2 regions of the Shigella dysenteriae genome follow, and region 1 is predicted to be linked to the other one. Evidence: predicted binding sites of a transcription regulator. Region 1 holds the regulator's gene; the other holds the start of a gene.
What was found. The regulator Fur, encoded in region 1, represses iron uptake genes when iron is present. The targets are predictions, from matches to a motif close to ATAATAATGAGAACNACTATCAA.
Positions count from the first base shown of each region.

Region 2: a site for Fur is predicted at 2,317-2,339, ahead of feoA (ferrous iron transporter A). Genes of this name have one in related genera too.

Region 1 is NZ_CP055055.1:1,451,415-1,459,230, forward strand. Features, by position in the region: gene nagE (PTS N-acetyl glucosamine transporter subunit IIABC) at 1-227, shown strand, start outside; gene glnS (glutamine--tRNA ligase) at 495-2,159, shown strand; gene chiP (chitoporin ChiP) at 2,739-4,145, shown strand; gene HUZ68_RS06800 (ChiQ/YbfN family lipoprotein) at 4,195-4,521, shown strand; gene fur (ferric iron uptake transcriptional regulator) at 4,605-5,051, opposite strand; gene uof (fur leader peptide) at 5,044-5,130, opposite strand; gene fldA (flavodoxin FldA) at 5,340-5,870, opposite strand; gene ybfE (LexA regulated protein) at 6,010-6,303, opposite strand; gene ybfF (esterase) at 6,443-7,207, opposite strand; gene seqA (replication initiation negative regulator SeqA) at 7,392-7,816, shown strand, end outside.
Region 2 is NZ_CP055055.1:4,418,567-4,426,382, reverse strand. Features, by position in the region: gene feoB (Fe(2+) transporter permease subunit FeoB) at 1-1,961, opposite strand, end outside; gene feoA (ferrous iron transporter A) at 1,978-2,205, opposite strand; gene HUZ68_RS21220 (Tex family protein) at 2,662-4,983, opposite strand; gene greB (transcription elongation factor GreB) at 5,080-5,556, opposite strand; gene ompR (osmolarity response regulator transcription factor OmpR) at 5,784-6,503, shown strand; gene envZ (two-component system sensor histidine kinase EnvZ) at 6,500-7,816, shown strand, end outside.

The DNA.
Region 1 (7,816 bases):
CCGTAGCGCTGGAAGGTAAAGGCTTTAAACGTCTGGTGGAAGAGGGCGCGCAGGTAAGCGCAGGGCAACCGATTCTGGAAATGGATCTGGATTACCTGAACGCTAACGCCCGTTCGATGATTAGCCCGGTGGTTTGCAGCAATATCGACGATTTCAGTGGCTTGATCATTAAAGCTCAGGGCCATGTTGTGGCGGGTCAAACACCGCTGTATGAAATCAAAAAGTAATCTGCTTTATGCCTGATGCGACGCTTGACGCGTCTTATCAGGCCTACAAAAGCTCAGTCCAGGTTGGATAAGACGCTTAAGCGTCGCATCCAACAATGACGCAGGACTGGCAAAAGCGGTGGAGATCTTCTCTGCCGCTTTTTTTTTCATCAATCATCCCCATAATCCTTGTTAGATTATCAATTTTAAAAAACTAACAGTTGTCAGCCTGTCCCGCTTATAAGATCATACGCCGTTATACGTTGTTTACGCTTTGAGGAATCCACGATGAGTGAGGCAGAAGCCCGCCCGACTAACTTTATTCGTCAGATCATCGATGAAGATCTGGCCAGTGGTAAGCACACCACAGTACACACCCGTTTCCCGCCGGAGCCGAATGGCTATCTGCATATTGGCCATGCGAAATCTATCTGCCTGAACTTCGGGATCGCCCAGGACTATAAAGGCCAGTGCAACCTGCGTTTCGACGACACTAACCCGGTAAAAGAAGATATCGAGTATGTCGATTCGATCAAAAACGACGTTGAGTGGTTAGGTTTTCACTGGTCTGGTAACGTCCGTTACTCCTCCGATTATTTTGATCAGCTCCACGCCTATGCGATCGAACTGATCAATAAAGGCCTGGCGTACGTTGATGAACTGACGCCGGAACAGATCCGCGAATACCGCGGCACCCTGACACAGCCGGGTAAAAACAGCCCGTACCGCGACCGTAGCGTTGAAGAGAACCTGGCGCTGTTCGAGAAAATGCGTACCGGCGGTTTTGAAGAAGGTAAAGCCTGCCTGCGTGCGAAAATCGACATGGCTTCACCGTTTATCGTGATGCGCGATCCGGTGCTGTACCGCATTAAATTTGCTGAACACCACCAGACTGGCAACAAGTGGTGCATCTACCCGATGTACGACTTCACCCATTGCATCAGCGATGCGCTGGAAGGTATTACGCACTCTCTGTGTACGCTTGAGTTCCAGGACAACCGTCGCCTGTACGACTGGGTGCTGGACAACATCACCATTCCTGTTCACCCGCGCCAGTACGAATTCTCGCGCCTGAATCTGGAATACACTGTGATGTCCAAGCGTAAGCTGAACCTGCTGGTGACCGACAAGCACGTTGAAGGCTGGGATGACCCGCGTATGCCGACCATTTCCGGTCTGCGTCGTCGTGGTTACACTGCGGCTTCTATTCGTGAGTTCTGCAAACGCATTGGCGTGACCAAGCAGGACAACACCATTGAGATGGCGTCGCTGGAATCCTGCATCCGTGAAGATCTCAACGAAAATGCGCCGCGCGCAATGGCGGTTATCGATCCGGTGAAACTGGTCATCGAAAACTATCAGGGCGAAGGCGAAATGGTCACCATGCCGAACCATCCGAACAAACCGGAAATGGGGAGCCGTCAGGTGCCGTTTAGCGGTGAGATTTGGATTGATCGCGCCGATTTCCGCGAAGAAGCTAACAAGCAGTACAAACGTCTGGTGCTGGGTAAAGAAGTGCGTCTGCGTAATGCTTATGTGATTAAGGCAGAACGCGTCGAGAAAGATGCCGAAGGTAATATCACCACCATCTTCTGTACTTATGACGCCGATACCTTAAGCAAAGATCCGGCAGATGGTCGTAAAGTCAAAGGTGTTATTCACTGGGTGAGCGCGGCACATGCGCTGCCGGTTGAAATCCGCCTGTACGACCGTCTGTTCAATGTGCCGAACCCTGGTGCTGCGGATGATTTCCTGTCGGTGATTAACCCGGAATCGCTGGTGATCAAACAGGGCTTTGCTGAACCGTCGCTGAAAGACGCGGTAGCGGGTAAAGCATTCCAGTTTGAGCGTGAAGGTTACTTCTGCCTCGACAGCCGCCATTCCACTGCCGAAAAACCGGTATTTAACCGCACCGTTGGGCTGCGTGATACCTGGGCGAAAGTTGGCGAGTAATTTTAAGTTTCGCTATGCCGGATGGGGCGTTTACGTCGCATCCGGCAAGGAACAGACAAACAGTTTCAAACGCTAAATTGCCTGATGCGCTACGCTTATCAGGCCTACATGATCTCTGCAATATATTGAGTTTGCGTGCTTTTGTAGGCCGGATAAGGCGTTCACGCCGCATCCGGCAAGAAATATGCAAACAATCCAAAACGCCGCGTTCAGCGGCGTTTTTTCTGCTTTTCTTCGCGAATTAATTCCGCTTCGCAATTTATCCATAAAATAAATTTAAAATAACAAAACATAATTAAATAAAATGTAACCGCTTTCATCTTGCTGGAATTTCACGCTTTTATTCTTCTGCAAGCCTTTCAACCGCAAACTTAAGCCTTGTAACAAAAATCATCAAAATATGTGCGGTTGCTCATGTTCTTACATTCTGGTTACAGAAAGAGATTGATAATTCGCGTCGCGAAAAATAGTCTGTTCCTGTAGTCAGCGAGACTTTTCTCAACGCTACTTTTTTAATTTTTATTTTTTTTCGCTGTTCACCTTTGGTGCAGCAATTTATACGTCAAAGAGGATTAACCCATGCGTACGTTTAGTGGCAAACGTAGTACGCTGGCGCTGGCTATCGCCGGTGTTACAGCAATGTCGGGCTTTATGGCAATGCCGGAGGCTCGCGCCGAAGGATTCATCGAGGATTCAACCTTAACCGGCGGTATCTATTACTGGCAGCGTGAACGCGACCGTAAAGATGTTACCGACGGCGACAAATACAAAACCAACCTTTCTCACTCCACCTGGAATGCCAACCTCGATTTTCAGTCCGGTTATGCTGCTGATATGTTCGGCCTTGATATTGCTGCGTTTACGGCGATTGAAATGGCGGAAAACGGCGACAGCTCTCACCCGAACGAAATCGCGTTTTCAAAAAGTAATAAAGCCTATGACGAAGACTGGTCCGGCGACAAAAGCGGTATAAGCCTGTATAAAGCTGCGGCCAAATTTAAATACGGTCCGGTTTGGGCGAGGGCAGGTTATATTCAGCCAACCGGTCAGACGCTGTTAGCGCCTCACTGGAGCTTTATGCCGGGTACTTATCAGGGTGCGGAAGCCGGAGCGAATTTTGATTACGGCGATGCTGGTGCGTTGAGTTTCTCCTACATGTGGACCAACGAATACAAAGCACCGTGGCATCTGGAAATGGATGAGTTTTATCAGAACGATAAAACCACCAAAGTTGATTATCTGCACTCCCTTGGTGCGAAATACGACTTCAAAAATAACTTCGTACTGGAAGCGGCATTTGGTCAGGCGGAAGGGTATATCGATCAATACTTTGCCAAAGCCAGCTACAAATTTGATATCGCCGGTAGCCCGTTAACCACCAGCTACCAGTTCTACGGTACGCGCGATAAAGTTGACGATCGCAGCGTCAACGATCTTTATGACGACACCGCCTGGCTGCAAGCGTTGACCTTTGGTTACCGGGCGGCTGACGTAGTGGATTTGCGCCTCGAAGGCACCTGGGTTAAGGCTGAAGGTCAGCAGGGATACTTCCTGCAACGTATGACTCCAACCTACGCTTCCTCCAACGGCCGCCTGGATATCTGGTGGGATAACCGTTCCGACTTCAACGCTAACGGGGAAAAAGCGGTCTTCTTCGGTGCGATGTATGACCTGAAAAACTGGAATCTTCCAGGCTTCGCCATCGGCGCTTCCTACGTTTACGCATGGGATGCAAAACCTGCGACCTGGCAGAGCAATCCGGATGCGTACTACGACAAGAACCGGACTATTGAAGAATCTACATACAGCCTGGATGCGGTCTACACCATTCAGGATGGCCGCGCCAAGGGCACGATGTTCAAATTGCACTTCACCGAATACGACAACCACTCCGACATCCCAAGCTGGGGCGGTGGTTACGGCAACATCTTCCAGGATGAGCGTGACGTGAAATTTATGGTAATCGCACCATTCACCATCTTCTGATGCCCGACGTGGCAGGTTTTGTGCCTGCCGCACATTTGAGGAATTTGCTATGAAAAAACTGATTCTCATCGCCATGATGGCATCGGGGCTGGTGGCTTGTGCGCAATCAACCGCGCCACAGGAAGACAGCCGTCTGAAAGAGGCATACAGCGCCTGTATCAACACCGCACAAGGTTCGCCAGAAAAAATTGAAGCCTGCCAGAGCGTGTTAAACGTGCTGAAGAAAGAGAAACAACATCAGCAGTTTGCCGACCAGGAAAGTGTACGCGTACTGGATTATCAGCAGTGTCTGCGTGCAACGCAAACCGGAAATGATCAGGCGGTGAAAGCCGATTGTGATAAGGTCTGGCAGGAAATTCGCAGTAATAACAAATAAGTGAGAGCTGTAACTCTCGCTTTTCTTATTTCCCTTGCATAAAAAAGCCAACCTACAGGTTGGCTTTTCTCGTTCAGACTGGCTTATTTGCCTTCGTGCGCGTGCTCATCTTCGCGGCAATCGCCTTCGGCACAGTGACCGTAAAGATAGAGACTGTGGTTAGTCAGGCGAATGCCATGTTTTGCGGCAATTTCACGCTGACGCGCTTCGATGGAATCATCACTAAATTCGATAACCTTGCCGCAGTCGAGGCAGATCAGGTGATCGTGGTGATGTTGCTGTGTCAGTTCAAATACGGATTTACCGCCTTCAAAATTGTGGCGGGTGACGATACCAGCGTCGTCAAACTGGTTCAGTACGCGATATACCGTAGCCAGACCAATTTCTTCACCCATATCGATCAGACGTTTGTATAAATCTTCCGCACTGACGTGATGGTTGTCCGGCTCCTGAAGGACTTCCAGGATTTTTAAACGAGGAAGCGTTACTTTCAGGCCAGCTTTCTTTAGGGCGGTATTGTTATCAGTCATGCGGAATCTGTCCTGTTACTAAGCGGTTCACTTCATTAGAAGAAGTGACAGAATTTGCTCTTGAGATAATGCGTATCATTATAGAATTGCCACGCCTAAATGAAAACCACAAGTCCCTGGCAAATATTGTTAATAAAAACGTGGCACAGCTTACATTTACAACGGCAAGGCCACTTGAACACCGGGACATTGTACAGGTACAACAGCAAAAGTTACAAATTTGTAGCAATTATTTTGATTGGCATTATCTATTAATACGGCGTAGACATGAGTCTACGCCGCATCACATCAGGCATTGAGAATTTCGTCGAGATGCAACTCTTCAGAAATCTGTTTAACCCATTTTTCTACACGTTCAGCGGTCAGTTCCGGCTGACGGTCTTCGTCGATAGCCAGACCGACAAAGTGGTCGTCATCTGCCAGACCTTTTGATGCTTCGAAATGATAGCCCGCAGTTGGCCAGTGACCAACGATGGTTGCACCGCGCGGTTCAATGATGTCGCGGATGGTGCCCAATGCGTCGCAGAAATATTCGGCGTAATCTTCCTGGTCACCACAACCAAACAGCGCAACCAGTTTGCCATTGAAATCAATCTCTTCGAGAGTCGGGAAGAAGTCATCCCAGTCACACTGCGCTTCGCCGTAATACCAGGTTGGGATGCCCAGCAGCAGAATGTCATAAGCTTCCAGATCTTCTTTGCTGCTTTTTGCAATGTCATGGACATCGGCAACGTCTTTACCAAGCTGTTTTTGAATCATTTTTGCGATATTTTCGGTATTACCGGTGTCGCTGCCGAAAAAGATGCCAGTGATAGCCATGAGTGAAATAACCTCTTGAAACTTATTGAAATGGGGGTGGAAAATTGCCCACGGATAAAGGCAATCATAGCAGAACAGGCAGTCTTGCGGAATCAGCAAACGAGCAGGACTGCACACTGTGCTACATGAAAGTGGAAATTTAAACGATGCCCTGACTACGCAGCGCCGCCAGTTGCTGCATTAACATCTCTTCGATCAGTTCGCTACGGCTCATATTGCGCGATTCCGCCAGCTCGTTCAGCGCCTCGACAGCTTCCGCGTTCAGCTTCAGTTCGACACGCTTAAGGCCACGTACTTTGTCGCGTTTTAGTTGGTTGCGTTTATTAATACGCAGCTGTTCATCGCGCGAAAGCGGATTAGTTTTCGGTCGTCCCGGTCGACGCTCGTGCGCGAACAGATCTAATGTCGTACGGTCCGTTTGTTCTTTGGCCATGATCTTGGTGACTTCGGGGGAAACAATCAGCCAGGCCTCTGCCCGGATGGATAGCGCGCCATAATACATCAGCGCGATGAGTCACGCCAACGCCCACGCGCGGAAAGCGACGCGGACGCTGGGTTTTTAATCAGTTGCGTTAATCATTGAGATAGCGACGGATAGCGCGTAATACCGCATCCGGTTTTTCAGCATGGACCCAGTGACCCGCGCCTGCAATCACATGCGCCCGTGCCTGTGGAAATTGTGCCAGTAAATCATCACGGTACTGCTCGCTAACATACGGAGAATTACCACCAGGGATAAACAGGGCAGGGTGATCCCATGCCGGGATTTTCTCCCAACCCACAATATGCGGATACTGATCCCACAATACCGGCACGTTAAAGCGCCACTCCCCGTCAACAAAAGATTTCAACAGAAACTGAATCACCCCTTCTTCATTAAGATGCTGGCGCATTATTGCTGCTGCTTGCTGGCGAGTTTGTGCGTCCGATTCACTGACCGCGTTGATGGCCGCGAAAATCTCATCATGCCGGCGAACGTGATAGTCGACCGGCGCGATGTCAATCGCCACCAGTTTATCGATGCGATCGGGAGCCAGTGCAGTAAGTGCCATTACCGCTTTACCGCCCATGGAGTGACCGATAAATGTTGCTTTGTCGATCTGCTGTGCATCCAGAGTATCAACAAGATCCTGCGCCATCGCCGGGTAATTCATTACCGGATCTCTCGGTGAAAGACCGTGGTTACGCATATCAACCTGGATGATATTGTGATCGTTTACCAGATCGCGAGCCAGTACGCCAAGGTTGTCGAGGCTGCCAAACAGACCATGGACAAGAACGATGGGAGAATTATTGTGCTGGTTTTGTGCAGTTTGCGCGCGGATATTCAATTTCATGGCAAAGTTCTTTTTTTCGCGTTGTCGGGTTAGGGTATTATGTTGACCATTGTGCCACAGGGCTGCAACAAATAAGGTTTATTCCGAGTTTTTCTGCAAGCCAGGCTTGACGCTATCCGCTGCCGGGATTTATTCATATACTCCTGGCGACTTGTATTCAGCTAAGACACTGCACTGGATTAAGATGAAAACGATTGAAGTTGATGATGAACTCTACAGCTATATTGCCAGCCACACTAAGCATATCGGCGAGAGCGCATCCGACATTTTACGGCGTATGTTGAAATTTTCCGCCGCATCACAGCCTGCTGCTCCGGTGACGAAAGAGGTTCGCGTTGCGTCACCTGCTATCGTCGAAGCGAAGCCGGTCAAAACGATTAAAGACAAGGTTCGCGCAATGCGTGAACTTCTGCTTTCGGATGAATACGCAGAGCAAAAGCGAGCGGTCAATCGCTTTATGCTGCTGTTGTCTACACTATATTCTCTTGACGCCCAGGCGTTTGCCGAAGCAACGGAATCGTTGCACGGTCGTACGCGCGTTTACTTTGCGGCAGATGAACAAACGCTGCTGAAAAATGGTAATCAGACCAAGCCGAAACATGTGCCAGG
Region 2 (7,816 bases), 2.1 Mb from region 1:
ATCACACCCATCGCCCCGGTACCCATTTCGCCGTCGCCTTTGCTAGCTTCAATGGGGTTCATCAGTACGCTAAGGCTGAAGGTGTCTTTCAGGCTCTGCCAGGTTTCATCTACCGCGCTGAACAACTCTTCACCGAGGTTAAATTCCGCCGGATTGAACTCTTCGTCCTGAATATTTTCTGCGGTGTAGAGGGTGTTGAGCGTACCCACCACCACTTCTTTCGCCATTGCACCCGTAAACAGGCCAACTGTTGCCTGCCAGTTATCTTCATGCACGCCAATCGGCTTGAAGACCGGGGTGATCACCCGGCTGACGGAAGCCAGCGCCGAGTCGTTGATGTTATCGACGATTTTCCCGCTCAACGAGAAGCTGTTGAAAGCGCTCAGGAAAATGCTGACGATGATAATCACTTTACCAGCACGCAGAACGAAGCCTTTCAGACGCTGCCAGGTCTGGATAATCAGGCTTTTAACGTGTGGTACATGGTAGACCGGCAGCTCCATGACAAACGGCGTCGCTTCACCGCGCATGATGGTGTACTTGAGCATCAGGCCAGTCAGCACCGCCATCACGATACCGAGCATATACAGCGAGAAGACCGCCAGCGCACCGTTCTGCCCGAAGAAGGCAGCCGCGAATACTGCGAAGATAGCCAGACGCGCGCCGCAGGACATAAACGGTGCCATCATGATGGTCATCAGACGTTCACGCGGTGCATCAAGTGTACGTGCACCCATTACCGACGGTACGTTACAACCGAAACCGACGATCAGCGGCACAAAGGATTTCCCCGGCAAGCCCAGCGCCTGCATCAGGCGGTCCATCACAAACGCTGCACGCGCCATATAGCCGGAGTCCTCAAGGAAGGAGAGGAACAGGTACATCATGCCGATCTGCGGCACCAGTGGCAGCACGGTGTTAATACCGCCACCCAGGCCCTGGGCGAGGAAGATAGTCAGCCAGTCCGGGAAGTGGAGCGTGTAGCCAATCCATTGAATACCATGCACAAATAGCGCCACGGAGCCGACGTCAAACAGCGGCTGTAACGCCCCGCCGATGTTGATAGCCAGCAGGAACATCAGGTACATCACAAAGAGGAAAATCGGCAGACCGAGGAAACGGTTGAGCACGATTTTATCTACCGCAGTGGTGAAACGGCTGGGTTCTGCCGTCAGGGTGTTGCTTACCACATCACAGATGGCAGCAATGCACTGGTAACGCGCATCGGCAATGTGCAGCGCCGGATCGTCCATCTCATTACGCAGACGGGCGAGGGCGGCATCAAGATGCTGCGACGCTTCACCGGCGTAGGCGCGGCTGTAGATATCGCCTTCCAGCATTTGCAGGCCCAGCCAGCGACGTTGTTTCAGCGGGATGTCGGAAGGCATCACTTTTGCCAGTGAATCTGCTTCGTTGAGCAGCGGCTGTGCGTAATGCACCAGTTCCACATTCTCGTTAGCTTTATAGCGATCAATCGCCAGCTTGAGCGCTTCAATACCGCGACCACGGGTTGAAACCAGCGGGATCACTGGGCAGCCAAGACGCGCCGACAGAGCATCAATTTCAATACGAATATTTTGCTTCTCGGCAATGTCGAGCATGTTCAGTGCCACGATGCAGGGAATGCCGAGTTCCAGCAGTTGTAGCGTCAGGTACAGGTTACGCTCAAGGTTAGACGCATCCACCACGTTAATCAGCAGGTCGGCGTCGCCACTCAAAATGTAGTGACAGGCGATTTGCTCATCGAGCGAGGTCTGCGATGAGATGGTGGTCAGAGAATAGGTGCCGGGCAGGTCCACCAGCGTGACCTGATGATCGGTGGTGGAGAATTGCCCTTCTTTACGTTCGACGGTAACGCCAGCCCAGTTACCTACACGCTGACGTGCGCCAGTGAGCTGGTTAAATAAGGTTGTCTTGCCAGAATTTGGATTACCAATTAAGCCTATGGTTAATTTTTTCATTGTTGTTATCACCGTATTAACAGGAAACCGCTTCCACTTCTAATAAGGCCAGATCTTTTTTGCGTAATACCAGGCTCACACGACGGGTTTCGATATGAATGGGGTCGCCGAGTGGAGCGACGCGCACCACATTAAAAGAGGAGCCAGGTAACATGCCAAGAGAAAGCAGTTTTTGGCGATATGCCGGGCTGATTTCACGGGAAAAGCCAGTGATTTTCCACGCAGTATCTGGAGTGTATTGCATAGGTGCCTACTTGTTTCTCATTAACTGGATAACTACCTCATGGGGCGTTTGACAGCGACATGAGACCAGATGATTTGCCAACGAAGGAGAGATTAAATAATCAACAGTACAATGATAATGAGAATGGTTTCTATCAGCAATACTTAAAATGTGTGCGAATGTTGGTTTGAATAATAATCTGACTCAATGTTGATGTGGCTCAAGGTTATATCGCAGCGAAAATATAATTCGAATAGCGAATTACCAGGACTGGCTAATGTTTAATTAAGGTTTCAGTTGTTAATGAAGTGATAAATATTAACGAAATATATTGTGAGTTTGGCTGTGGAATAAATATGCCGGAGATACTCTCCGGCACTTTTATGTCAGGCAAGGCGTTCGTTGCCAGATGCGGCGTGAACGCCTTATCTGCCCTACGATTTCGTGCAAATTCGAACCGTAGGCCAGTCCGGGCGTTTAACGTTTTTTACCCATCGCTGCCGCCAGCGCGTCCATCATCGCGCTATTACCGGCAGGCTGCGCTTCACGACCGCGTGGTTTGGCTGCCGGGCGGTTGTTTTGCGGGCGATCGTTACCGCCGCCGCGACGAGAGTTGGTTTCGCCAGGCTGCTCGTCCAGACGCATAGTCAGGGCGATACGTTTACGCTGAAGATCCACTTCCAGCACTTTCACCTTCACAATGTCGCCCGCTTTCACCACGGTATGCGGATCTTCCACAAACTTGTTCGACAATGAAGAGATGTGAACCAGGCCGTCCTGATGCACGCCGATATCGACAAACGCGCCAAAGTTGGTGACGTTGGTGACAGCGCCTTCGAGGATCATACCCGGTTGCAGGTCGTTCATTGTCTCGACGCCATCGGCAAACTGAGCGGTTTTAAATTCCGGACGCGGATCGCGACCCGGTTTTTCCAGCTCTTTAATGATGTCAGTTACTGTCGGCACACCGAATTTTTCATCAGTAAAGTCAGACGCTTTCAGGTTACGCAGTTCGCTGCTGTTACCCATCAGATCTTTCAGTGCCTGCTGTGTTGCTGCCAGAATGCGTTCCACCACCGGATAGGCTTCCGGGTGAACGGTAGACGCGTCCAGCGGGTTATCACCGTGGTTAATGCGCAAGAAGCCCGCGCACTGCTCGAAGGCTTTCGGCCCCAGACGGCTCACTTTTAACAGTTGCTGACGGTTCTGGAACTGGCCGTTCTCATCGCGCCAGGCTACGATGTTTTGCGCCATCATGCGCGTCAGGCCCGCCACGCGGGTTAACAGCGGAACAGAAGCAGTGTTGAGATCGACGCCAACGGCGTTTACGCAGTCTTCTACTACTGCGTCCAGTTTGCGGGCCAGTTGCGTCTGGCTAACGTCATGCTGATACTGACCTACGCCGATAGATTTCGGATCGATTTTCACCAGCTCCGCCAGCGGATCCTGCAAACGGCGGGCGATAGAAACCGCGCCACGCAGCGAAACGTCGAGATCCGGGAACTCCTGCGCTGCCAGCTCGGAAGCCGAGTAAACCGACGCGCCAGCTTCGCTGACGATCACTTTCTGTGCGGTCACTTTCGGGAACTGCTTCTGCACGTCGAGATAGAAACGTTCGGTTTCGCGGGAAGCTGTACCGTTGCCGATCGCCACCAGTTCAACGTTATGCTTTTCACACAGCGCAGCAACAGTCATCGCTGCTTTTGCGGCTTGTCCGGTGTGCGGGTAAATGGTATCGGTCGCTACCAGTTTGCCAGTGGCATCGACCACCGCCACTTTTACCCCAGTACGCAGACCCGGATCGAGGCCCATCGTTGCACGCAGTCCGGCAGGGGCCGCCATCAGCAGATCGTGCAGGTTACGGGCAAAGACGTTGATTGCTTCATCTTCCGCGCGTTCGCGCACGGTGCCCATCAGTTCGGTTTCCAGATGCATCAGCACCTTGATGCGCCAGGTCCAGCTCACCACGCCTTTGCGCCAGCTATCCGCCGGAGCATTGTTCAGGCGCAGGCCGAGATGATCCATGATGATTTGCTCGCAATAGCTCTCTTTTGGCGGCTCATCGAACTGCGGATCGGCATTCAGCGAAAGCTGGAGTACGCCTTCGTTACGCCCACGGAACATCGCCAGCGCGCGGTGAGAAGGCACCGTTGACAGCGGTTCGTGATGATCGAAATAGTCGCGGAATTTCGCCCCTTCCTCTTCTTTACCGCTCACCACCGTAGAAACCAAATGCGCGTTCTTCCACAGATAATCACGCACTTTCGCCAGCAGCGCGGCATCTTCGGCAAACCGTTCCATCAGGATATAGCGCGCGCCGTCCAGCGCGGCTTTGGTATCTGCCACGCCTTTATCTGCATCAATATATTGCGCAGCGGCGACTTCTGGCGTGTGTGACGGATCGCTCCACAGCAGGTCAGCCAACGGCTCAAGCCCTGCTTCAATGGCGATTTGCCCGCGGGTGCGGCGTTTAGGTTTGTAGGGCAGGTAGAGATCTTCGAGTTCGGTTTTGCTTAAGGTGGCGTTGATGGCCTTCGCCAGATCATCGGTGAGTTTGCCTTGCTCGGAAATGGACTTGAGGATCGCCTGACGTCTCTCTTCCAGCTCGCGCAGATAGCTCAGACGCGTTTCCAGATTACGCAGCTGCGTGTCATCCAGACCGCCGGTGATTTCCTTACGATAACGTGCAATAAAAGGCACGGTATTCCCTTCGTCAAGCAGGCGAACGGCAGCGTCAACCTGTTCCGGGCGCGCCTGAATTTCACCCGCAATAATGCGGCAGAACGAATCATTCATCATGGTTTGAGTTCATCTTTTCGGATCAAAAATCAGGGGATAGTTATACGGACTGGCTGGCAAAAATGCCAGCCATCGGCAGGAGGTTAAGACTCTTCCTTACGGTTTCACGTACTCGATAGCATTAACATACCAGCTCGCTTCCCCGGCAGGAGTATTCACCACAGCCAGATCGCCGACTTCTTTTTTCAGCAATGCGCGGGCCATCGGGGAATCGATAGAGATGTAATCTTTACGGCCAAAAATTTCATCGTAGCCGACAATACGGAAACGGTGAGTCACGCCATCGTCGTTTTCAATCTCCACCCACGCGCCAAAAAAGACTTTGCCTTCCTGCTGAGGGGAGTAATCGACGATTTTGAGATTTTCCATGCATTTAGTGAGATAGCGCACGCGACGGTCGATTTCACGCAGACGCTTTTTATTATACTGATAGTCAGCATTTTCGCTGCGGTCGCCCAGACTTGCGGCCCAGGTCACCTTTTTTGTGACCTCCGGGCGTTCTTCACGCCAGAGATAATTAAGCTCTTGTTTGAGTTTTTCATACCCTTCCCGGGTAACCAGGGGCGTTTTCATCTCGTTGATTCCCTTTGTCTGTTTGATAATGCGCACATTGGGTATAACGTGATCATATCAACAGAATCAATAATGTTTCGCCGAATAAATTGTATACTTAAGCTGCTGTTTAATATGCTTTGTAACAATTTAGGCTGAAATTCATACCAGATTTAGCTGGTGACGAACGTGAGCTTTTTTAAGAATACACGCTTACAAATTGTTGCGAACCTTTGGGAGTACAAACAATGCAAGAGAACTACAAGATTCTGGTGGTCGATGACGACATGCGCCTGCGCGCGCTGCTGGAGCGTTATCTCACCGAACAAGGCTTCCAGGTTCGAAGCGTCGCTAATGCAGAACAGATGGATCGCCTGCTGACTCGTGAATCTTTCCATCTTATGGTACTGGATTTGATGTTACCTGGTGAAGATGGCTTGTCGATTTGCCGACGTCTTCGTAGTCAGAGCAACCCGATGCCGATCATTATGGTGACGGCGAAAGGGGAAGAAGTGGACCGTATCGTTGGCCTGGAGATTGGCGCTGACGATTACATTCCAAAACCGTTTAACCCGCGTGAACTGCTGGCCCGTATCCGTGCGGTGCTGCGTCGTCAGGCGAACGAGCTACCAGGCGCACCGTCACAGGAAGAGGCGGTAATTGCTTTCGGTAAGTTCAAACTTAACCTCGGTACGCGCGAAATGTTCCGCGAAGACGAGCCGATGCCGCTCACCAGCGGTGAGTTTGCGGTACTGAAGGCACTGGTCAGCCATCCGCGTGAGCCGCTCTCCCGCGATAAGCTGATGAACCTTGCCCGTGGTCGTGAATATTCCGCAATGGAACGCTCCATCGACGTGCAGATTTCGCGTCTGCGCCGCATGGTGGAAGAAGATCCAGCGCATCCGCGTTACATTCAGACCGTTTGGGGCCTGGGCTACGTCTTTGTACCGGACGGCTCTAAAGCATGAGGCGATTGCGCTTCTCGCCACGAAGTTCATTTGCCCGTACGTTATTGCTCATCGTCACCTTGCTGTTCGCCAGCCTGGTGACGACTTATCTGGTGGTGCTGAACTTCGCGATTTTGCCGAGCCTCCAGCAGTTTAATAAAGTCCTCGCGTACGAAGTGCGTATGTTGATGACCGACAAACTGCAACTGGAGGACGGCACGCAGTTGGTTGTGCCTCCCGCTTTCCGTCGGGAGATCTACCGTGAGCTGGGGATCTCTCTCTACTCCAACGAGGCTGCCGAAGAGGCAGGTCTGCGTTGGGCGCAACACTATGAATTCTTAAGCCATCAGATGGCGCAGCAACTGGGCGGCCCGACGGAAGTGCGCGTTGAGGTCAACAAAAGTTCGCCTGTCGTCTGGCTGAAAACCTGGCTGTCGCCCAATATCTGGGTACGCGTGCCGCTGACCGAAATTCATCAGGGCGACTTTTCTCCGTTATTCCGCTATACGCTGGCGATAATGCTGTTGGCGATAGGCGGGGCGTGGCTGTTTATTCGTATTCAGAACCGCCCGCTGGTCGATCTCGAACATGCTGCTTTGCAGGTCGGTAAAGGGATTATTCCGCCGCCGCTGCGTGAGTATGGCGCGTCCGAGGTGCGTTCCGTTACCCGCGCCTTTAACCATATGGCGGCTGGTGTTAAGCAACTGGCGGATGACCGCACGCTGCTGATGGCGGGGGTAAGTCACGACTTGCGTACACCGCTGACGCGTATTCGCCTGGCGACCGAGATGATGAGCGAGCAGGATGGCTACCTGGCAGAATCGATCAATAAAGATATCGAGGAGTGCAATGCCATCATTGAGCAGTTTATCGACTACCTGCGCACCGGACAGGAGATGCCGATGGAAATGGCGGATCTCAACGCAGTACTCGGTGAGGTTATTGCTGCCGAAAGTGGCTATGAGCGGGAAATTGAAACCGCGCTTTACCCCGGCAGCATTGAAGTGAAAATGCACCCGCTGTCGATCAAACGCGCGGTGGCGAATATGGTGGTCAACGCCGCCCGTTACGGCAATGGCTGGATCAAAGTCAGCAGCGGGACGGAGCCGAATCGCGCCTGGTTCCAGGTGGAAGATGACGGTCCGGGAATTGCGCCGGAACAACGTAAGCACCTTTTCCAGCCGTTTGTTCGCGGCGACAGTGCACGCACCATTAGCGGCACGGGATTAGGGCTGGCGATTGTGCAGCGTATCGTGGATAACCATAACGGGATGCTGGAGCTTGGCACCAGCGAGCGGGGCGGGCTTTCCATTCGCGCCTGGCTGCCTGTGCCG